2 regions of the Kitasatospora sp. NPDC048298 genome follow, and region 2 is predicted to be linked to the other one. Evidence: riboswitches for the same ligand, from Rfam matches in the RefSeq annotation. Region 2 holds a riboswitch; the other holds the start of a gene.
What was found. A riboswitch is a leader RNA that binds a small molecule or an ion and turns the genes downstream of it on or off. The one in region 2 is predicted to bind thiamine pyrophosphate.
Positions count from the first base shown of each region.

Region 1: linked by a shared signal. The riboswitch ahead of ACGF0D_RS06965 (purine-cytosine permease family protein) and the one ahead of thiO (glycine oxidase ThiO) in region 2 are both predicted to bind thiamine pyrophosphate.

Region 1 is NZ_JBICYZ010000006.1:7,824-12,225, reverse strand. Features, by position in the region: gene ACGF0D_RS06980 (MerR family transcriptional regulator) at 1-464, opposite strand, end outside; tRNA gene ACGF0D_RS06975 (tRNA-Ser) at 594-681, opposite strand; gene ACGF0D_RS06970 (S1C family serine protease) at 746-2,596, opposite strand; TPP riboswitch at 2,816-2,960, shown strand; gene ACGF0D_RS06965 (purine-cytosine permease family protein) at 2,953-4,371, shown strand.
Region 2 is NZ_JBICYZ010000058.1:46,116-50,517, reverse strand. Features, by position in the region: gene ACGF0D_RS32705 (NAD(P)/FAD-dependent oxidoreductase) at 1-927, opposite strand, end outside; TPP riboswitch at 1,088-1,200, shown strand; gene thiO (glycine oxidase ThiO) at 1,204-2,379, shown strand; gene thiS (sulfur carrier protein ThiS) at 2,376-2,630, shown strand; gene ACGF0D_RS32690 (thiazole synthase) at 2,634-3,431, shown strand; gene pknB (Stk1 family PASTA domain-containing Ser/Thr kinase) at 3,561-4,402, shown strand, end outside.

The DNA of each region.
Region 1 (4,402 bases), on a different contig from region 2:
CCGAACAGCGGCCCGATCACCGGTCCGATGTCCTCCGGCTCGTAACTCGCGGCCACACCACTCAGTTGGGCCACCCGGACGGACGGCACCGGCTTCACCACGACATCGTGTGCGGACATGGTCCCCTCACTCTCGATCGTCCGGAGCCTCGCCTCCACCCGGGCCAGCCGCAGCTCGTCGGCCGCGATCGCCTCGGCGAGCTGGGCCCGCCGCAACCGCAGCATCCCGCGCAGTTCGGCCGGGTCCACCCGCTCGTCCAGGACGGCCCGTACCTGCTGCAGCGTGAAGCCGAGCTCCTTGAGCGCGATCACCCGGTTGAGCCGGGCGAGTTGGGATGCCTCGTAGAAGCGGTACCCGCTGACCGGGTCCACCCGGGCGGGCCGCAGCAGTCCGATCGCGTCGTAGTGGCGCAGCATCCGTACCGACACCCGGCCGTGGCTGGCGAAGTCTCCGATGTTCAACATGGTGCGACCACTCCATCCCCTACCACCGTGTCAGGGTCAACCCCGCTCGCCCACCACCCCCCGGGGAACGCGAAGGGCGGGTGCCGAACGATGTCGGCACCCGCCCTGAGCAGGTGGTTCTCCTACCGGCGGAGAGCGTGGGATTCGAACCCACGGTACGGGGTCACCGCACGACAGTTTTCAAGACTGTTCCCTTAGGCCGCTCGGGCAGCTCTCCAGGCGGAGGTCAGCCTAACGGGTCCGGAGGGGTTCGGTGCACACGTTTCCGCGCGGGCCGTGGGTTACTGGTCGCCCTCGCGCTGGCCGAGGGTGACCTTGGTGTTGAGGGTCTGGCCGTTGCGGGTGTACTCGACGTCGACGGTCTCGCCGGGCTTGTGCGTCCAGATCCGGCTGACCAGGGCCGGGCCGTTCTCGATCGGGACGCCGCCGAGCTTGGTGATGACGTCGCCCGGCTTGAGGCCGGCCTTGTCGGCCGCGCCGCCGGGGGTGACGGCGGGCTGGCCCTGGATGTCCTTGGTCTGGATCTGCGCGCCGTCGCCCTTGTAGTCGTCGTTGCGCAGCACGTCGAGCTTGGCGTAGACCGGCTTGCCGGTCTTGATCAGGGTGTCCGCGACCCACTTGGCCTGGTTGATCGGGATGGCGAAGCCCAGGCCGATGCTGCCGGCCCGGCCGTTGGCGGAGGCGTTGGACTGGATCGCCGAGTTGATGCCGATCACCGCGCCGCCGGAGTCCAGCAGCGGGCCGCCGGAGTTGCCGGGGTTGATCGAGGCGTCGGTCTGGAGGGCGTTCATGTACGAGGCCTGCGAGCCGGTGTCGTCGCCGGAGGCCACCGGGCGGTCCTTGGCGCTGATGATGCCGCTGGTGACGGTGGACTCCAGGCCGTACGGCGCGCCGATCGCGACGGTGGCGTCGCCGACGTTGACCTTGTCGGAGTCGGCCAGCGGCAGCGGGGCCAGCTTGCTCTTGGGCGGGTTGTCGATCTTGACCACGGCGACGTCGTAGCCCTCGGCGTGGCCCAGCACCGAGGCGCTGTAGGAGGTGCCGTCGGCGAACTTGACGGTCAGTTTGCCGCCGCTGAGGGTCGGCGCGACCACGTGGTTGTTGGTGAGGATGTGGCCCTCGGTGTCGAAGACGAAGCCGGTGCCGGTGCCCGACTCGCCGTTGCCCTGCGCCTTGATGGTGACGACGCTGGGCAGCGCCTTCTGCGCGATGGCGGCGATCGAGCCGGGGGCGGGCTCGTTCTTCTGGGTGTCGCTGGCCTGGACGGTGGTGCTGCGGTGGTCGTTCGCGGAGCTGTTGCGGTCGACCCCGTCGGCGACGGACACGCCGAGCGCGCCGCCGGCCAGGCCGGCGACCACCGCGACGGCCGCGATCAGGGCGACCAGGCCGCCGCGCTTCTTGCGCGGGCCACCGTGGCCGCCGGGACCACCAGGACCACCGGGGTAGTCCGCCGGGTAGCCGAGCGGGCCGGCCGGGCCGCCGGGGTAGCCGGCGCCGCCGGAGGTGGAGTCGTGGGTGGGGCCCCAGCCGCCGAGCGGCTGGCCGGCCCCGAAGGGGTGGTGGCCGTGCGCGGCGGGGGCGGCGGCCGGAGCGGCGCCGAAGCCCTCGTGAGCGCCGGCGGCGGGGACGCCGTGGGTCGGGGTGGCGTACGGGTTGCCGGCCGGCGGCAGGGCCGGGGCGGCGGGCGCGGCTGCGGCGGGGGCCGCGGCGACCGGGGACGGCGGGGCGGGCGGCAGGACCGGCGGCGGCGCGTCGATGTAGCCGGTGGCCGGGTCGACGGCCGGCTCCTCCGCGACGGGCGCGGCGGGCGCCACGGACGCGGCGGGCGCGGCAGGCGCGGCAGGGGCCTCCGGCGCCGGCACCTTGGTGAAGGCGACGGTGGGCTTGTGCCCACCCTCGGCCGGGACCCCCTCGGCCGGAACGCCCTCGGCCGGGACGGCGTCCACGGGCGGCGCCGCCTCGACGGCAGCGGCATCGGCGGCACCCGCCTCCGGCCCCGGCACCCGCCGGAAGGCCATGGTCGGCTGGTGCCCGCCCTGAGCGGGGCCTTCGGAAGCGGTCTCGGCCGCCCCCTGGCCGGCGGGCTGCTCCCCCTGCGGCCCGGCGGGCCCAACCTCGCGCTCGGTGCTCACGGACGACCTCCATAGCTGGCAGAACCAAGGACCATAGTTTTTCGCACTGACGATTCGATTGCCGTAAGGACCCCTCTGAAGAACTCATAAGAATCCTTAGCCGGTACCGACACCGGTACCGACGGCCGAGGCTCCCCTCCCCCGCCGGACGTCCCGCGATGCGGACCGTACGCCCTCGGCCTTGGGTGTTGGCCCCCGTGCCGGTTAGCCTGTCGCTCACAACTGACACGCGGGAGCTTGGACCCACCAGGCTGAGAGTGCGCATGTCGACCGTACGCCACGCGAGTGACGGACGTTCGAGGGGGCGCTGACCGCCGGAACCTGTCCGGGTAATGCCGGCGTAGGGAGTATCGGCCATGCCGCCTGCTTCGCCATCCTCTTCTTCGGGTGCGCCCGAGTCCAAGGGTTTCTCCGGGTCCACGGCCACGGCCGTCCTGGACCGCCCCCAGCGGGCCGATCACGTCGAGGCGCCCCTGGTGCTCGACACCGAGCCGCCGCGCACGCTGCGCTTCCGGGACCACTTCGCGCTCTGGATGAACCTGGGCGTCAGCCTGATCGGCTTCTCCACCGCCGCCACCGTGCTCGGCGCCCCCGGCAGCGAGCTGTCGCTGGCCGCCGCGGTGACCGCGATCACCGTCGGTACGGTCGTCGGCACCGCGATGCTCGGCCTGGCCTCGCTGATCGGCGCCCGTACCGGCGCCCCCGCGATGGCGAACCTGCGCGGGCTGTTCGGCACCCGGCTGTCGTACCTGCCGACGGTGCTGAACATCGTGCAGTGCATCGGCTGGGGCGTGTTCGAGCTGCTGACCATCTCGGTGGGCGCCCAGACCGTCGCCCACACCACCGGCTACCGCTGGCTGTTCGTCCTGCTCGCCGGCGCGCTGACCACCGTGCTGACCATCTGGCCGCTGGGCTCGATCGCGGTGCTGCGCCGCTTCGTGGCCGGGGCGGTCGCGGTGGCGATGGTGTACTTCACCGTCCAGCTGGGCCGCCAGGGCGTGCCGGACCCGGGCGCGGGCAACTGGCACGGCTTCCTGGGCGCCACCGACGCGATGATCGCGGTGTCGGTCTCCTTCGTCCCGCTGGCCGCCGACTACACCCGGCACTCGCGCACACCGCGCTCGGCGTTCTGGGGCAGCTTCTCCGGCTACACGATCGCCCAGGTCTGGTGCTACGTGCTCGGCCTGATGGCGCTGCTGCAGTCGGACGGCGACCCGAACCGGATCTTCGACTCCTTCCTCGGGGTCTGGGCCGGCTGGCTGTTCCTGCTGGTGCTGGTGCTGCGCGAGACGGACCAGTCCTTCGCCAACGTGTACTCGACCGCGATGTCGGTGCAGAACCTGCTGCCGAAGGTGGACCGCCGGGTGCTCTCCGGCGCGATCGGCGTACTGATCACCGTGCTGGCGCTGCAGATCGACGAGTTCACCGACACCTACTACGGCTTCCTCGGCCTGATCGGCTCGGTGTTCGTGCCGCTGCTGGCGGTGCTCGTGGTGGACTACTTCCTCGGCGCCGGCCGGCGCGGCTGGAACCTCTCCGCCGACGCGCCGTCCCGCTGGCTGATGCTGCTGCCGTGGGCGCTGGGCTTCGCCGTCTACCAGTTCATCGCGCCGACCAAGGTGGCCGACTGGTGGACGGACTTCTGGACCTCCGCCCAGGAGGCGCTGCACTTCACCCCGCAGGAGTGGACCTCGGCCTCGTTGTTCGCCTTCCTGGTGCCGGCCCTGGTCACCTGGGCGCTCACCCCGCTCGGCCGCCGCGCCGCCCGGCCCTGACCGCACCGGACCTGACCTGACCGAACCGGCG
Region 2 (4,402 bases):
CGGCGCGTCCGCGCCCAGGACGGCGGCGGCCACCGCCTCACCGGACTGCAGGGCGTGGTCCCAGTGCTGGACGGCCAGCCGGGCGCCGGCCCGGGCCGACGGGTAGCTGACGCAGTCGCCGGCCGCGAAGACGCCGGGCACCGAGGTGCGCAGCCGCCCGTCCACGACGACGGCGCCGGTCGCGTCCAGCTCGACCCCGGAGCCGGCCAGCCAGCCGGTCGCGGGGCGGGCCCCGATGCCGACCACCACCTCGTCGGCGGGCAGGTGCGAGCCGTCCGCCAGCAGCACCGCGCCGGGCTCCACGGCGGCCACGCCGACGCCGCAGCGCAGCTCGACCCCGGCCGCGGCGTACCAGTCGGCCATCGCCGAGCCGATCTCCGTCGGCAGCGCGCCGGGCAGCGGCGCCGGACCGGCCTCGACCACCGTCACCTCGCAGCCGGCCGCGCGGGCCGCGGTGGACACCTCGGCGCCGATCCAGCCCGCGCCGACCAGCACCAGCCGCAGCCCGGGGCGCAGCAGCGCGCGCAGCGCCAGGGCGTCGTCCAGGGTGTGCAGCAGGTGCGCCCGCTCGGCGCCGGGCAGGGCGCGCGGCACGGCGCCGGTGGCGATCACCAGCGAGCCGTACGGGAGGTCGCCGCCGTCGGTGTGCAGCACGCCGGGGGTGAGGCCGGTGGCGCGGCGGCCGGTGAGCAGCTCGATGTCGAGCTGCCCGTAGTCGATGTCCAGGGCGGTGGAGTCGGCCTTGCCCAGCAGCACGTCCTTGGAGAGCGGCGGCCGGTCGTACGGCGCGTGCGGCTCCTCGCCGACCAGCACGATCCGCCCCTGCCAACCGCCCTGCCGCAGCTTGAGGGCGCACTGCACCCCGGCCAGCCCGGCTCCGACGACGACCACCTGATCCGTTCCGCTCAGCTCTGCCACGCCCGTCACTGTACTCAGCGGCCGACCGGCGGCCGGGGGTGGGCCGGGGGGTGCGGGTGCGGGCGGTCCCTCCCCGGTACGGGCCTGCGGCCGGGCGGGTCCCACCGCCCACACCGCTGTCCACCCTGCGTACGGGCCTTCGGCCGGGCCGACCCCCGGCGTTAAGGTGGGGGCACCACACGGGAGCCCGGCGGACCGGGCTGAGAGGCGGGCTGACACGGCCTGCGACCGTCCGAACCTGATCCGGGTCATACCGGCGAAGGGAGAAGAGCAGCTTTGTCACGCTTGCCATCGCCCGCCCACGCCGACGTGCTGGTGATCGGCGGGGGCATCATCGGCCTCGCCGTCGCCTGGCGCGCCGCCCAGCGCGGCCTGCGGAACGTGACCGTGGTCGACCCCTCCCCCGGCGGCGGCGCGGCCCGGGTCGCGGCCGGCATGCTCGCCCCGGTCACCGAGCTGCAGTACGGCGAGGAGCCGCTGTTGCGCCTCGGCATGGCCTCGAACGAGCGGTACGCGGACTTCGCCGCCGAGCTCACCGAGGCCGGCGGCGGCCGGGACACCGGCTACCGCCGCTGCGGCACGCTCGCCGTCGCGCTGGACTCCGACGACCGCGCGGAACTGCGCGAACTGCACGCCTTCCACCAGCGGCTCGGCCTGGACTCCGGCTGGCTGACCGGCCGGGAGGCCCGCAAGCTGGAGCCGATGCTCGCCCCCGGGGTGCGCGGCGGCCTGCACGTGGCCGAGGACCACCAGGTGGACGGCCGCCGGCTGCTGGACGCCCTGGTCTTCGCCTGCGAAGGCGCCGGGGTCCTGTTCCACCGGGCCGAGGCCGTCGAGCTGCTGGTCGGGAACGGCCGGGCGACCGGCGCCCGCCTGAGCACGGGGGAGACGGTGAGCGCCGAGCAGGTCGTGCTCGCCGCCGGCCCGCACAGCCACCGGCTGCCCGGCCTGCCCGAGGGGGTGCTGCCCGCGATCCGCCCGGTGAAGGGGCAGGTGCTGCGACTGCGCGTCCCGGACGCCTACCGCCCGTTCCTGTCCCGCAACGTCCGTGCCGTCGTCCGCGGCCGGCACCTGTACCTGGTGCCGCGCGAGAACGGCGAGCTGGTGGTCGGCGCGACCACCGAGGAGCAGGGCTACGACACCACCGTCACCGCCGGCGGGGTGTACGAACTCCTGCGCGACGCCCACGAGTTGGTCCCGGGGATCACCGAACTCCCGCTGCTGGAGACCTCGGCCGGGCTGCGCCCGGGATCACCGGACAACGCCCCGCTGCTGGGCCCGACCTCACTGCCCGGGCTGGTCGCCGCCACCGGCCACCACCGCAACGGCGTGCTGCTCACCCCGGTGACCGCCGACCTGGTCTCCGAGTACCTGGCCACCGGCGAAGTCCCCGAGCTCGCAAGGCCGTTCACGCCCCTGCGCTTCTCCCCCGACCGCTCCACGACGAAGGCCTCCGCATGACCGAGACCACCCGGACCGGGATCCCGCAGAACGGGACCGCCCCGACCGAGATCGCCCTGACCGTCAACGGCGAGCCCCGCCGACTGCCCGCCGGGACCACCCTCGCCGAGGTGGTGGCCTCCGTCAGCGCCGCCAACACCGGCGTCGCCGCCGCGCTCAACGAGGCCGTGGTGCCGCGCGGTTCGTGGCCCGCGACGGCGCTGGACACCGGCGACCGGATCGAGATCCTCACCGCCGTCCAGGGAGGCTGAACCATGGCCGACGACCTTCTGGCCATCGCCGGGACGTCCTTCTCCTCCCGGCTGATCATGGGCACCGGCGGCGCCCCCAGCCTGGAGGTCCTGGAGCGCGCGCTGCTCGCCTCCGGCACCGAGCTGACCACCGTCGCGATGCGCCGGGTCGACGCCGGCACCCAGGGCTCCGTCCTGGACGTGCTGACCCGCAACGGCATCCGGGTGCTGCCCAACACGGCCGGCTGCTTCACCGCCGGCGAGGCCGTGCTGACCGCGCGACTGGCCCGCGAGGCGCTCGGCACCGACTGGGTCAAGCTGGAGGTGATCGCCGACGAGCGCACCCTGCTGCCCGACCCGATCGAGCTGCTGGACGCCGCCGAGACGCTCGTCGACGACGGCTTCACCGTCCTGCCGTACACCAATGACGACCCGGTGCTGGCGCGCAAGCTGGAGGACGTCGGCTGCGCGGCCATCATGCCGCTGGGCTCGCCGATCGGTTCGGGCCTGGGCATCCGCAACCCGCACAACTTCCAGCTGATCGTGGAGGGCGCCGGCGTCCCGGTGATCCTGGACGCCGGCGCCGGCACCGCCTCCGACGTGGCGCTGGCGATGGAGCTGGGCTGCGCCGCGGTGATGCTCGCCTCCGCGGTGACCAGGGCTCAGGACCCGGTGCTGATGGCCGAGGCGATGCGGCACGCCGCCGAGGCGGGCCGGCTCGCCCACCGGGCCGGCCGCATCCCGCGCCGCTTCCACGCCGAGGCCTCCTCCGCGATGGCCGGCCGGGCCGACCTGGACACCCGCGAGCACCCCGCGTTCTGAGCGTCCGGCGCGCCCACGGCACCGGCCCCCGCGGCGCGAAGCCGTGTCACAAGCAGGGCACAGCCGGGCCCGGAGGCGGTGTCCTCCGGGCCCGGCTTCGCCCGGCGGCACTAGACTCACCGGGTGGACATGGCACTGCACGACCCCCTGATCGGCAGCCTGCTCGACAACCGGTACCGGGTCGAGCAGCGCATCGCGACCGGCGGGATGTCCACCGTCTACCGGGGCACCGACACCCGCCTGGACCGGGTGGTCGCGCTCAAGGTGATGCACCCCTCGCTGGCCGGGGACGAGGGCTTCACCGCCCGCTTCATCCGCGAGGCCAAGGCGGTCGCCAAGCTCACCCACCCCAACGTGGTCAACGTCTTCGACCAGGGCGCGGACGGCGGCCACGTCTTCCTCGCCATGGAGTACGTGCCCGGCCGCACCCTGCGCGACCTGCTGCGCGACCGCGGCGCGCTGTCCGTCCGGGCCGCGCTGGACGTGCTGGAGCCGGTGCTGGCCGCGCTCGGCGCCGCCCACCGGGCCGGGCTGGTCCACCGCGACGTCAAGCCCGAGAACGTGCTGATCACCGAGGGCGGCCTGGTCAAGGTCGCCGACTTCGGTCTGGTCCGGGTGCTCGGCACCGCCGACGGCGCGCCCACCTCGACCACCACCGCCACCGCCACCGGCGGCACCGTCCTGGGCACCGTCTCCTACCTGGCTCCCGAGCAGATCCTCCCGGACGCCCCCACCGACCAGCGGGTGGACGTCTACGCGGCCGGCATCCTGCTGTACGAGATGCTCACCGGCCACCGCCCGCACACCGGCGACAACCCCGTCCAGGTCATGTACAAGCACCTGCACGAGGACGTCCCGGCCCCCTCGCTGGTCGCCCCCGCCGTGGGCCCCGAGCTGGACGCGATCGTGGCCGGCGCCTGCTCCCGGTCCGCCGACGCCCGTCCGTACGACGCGGTCGAGCTGCTCGCCGC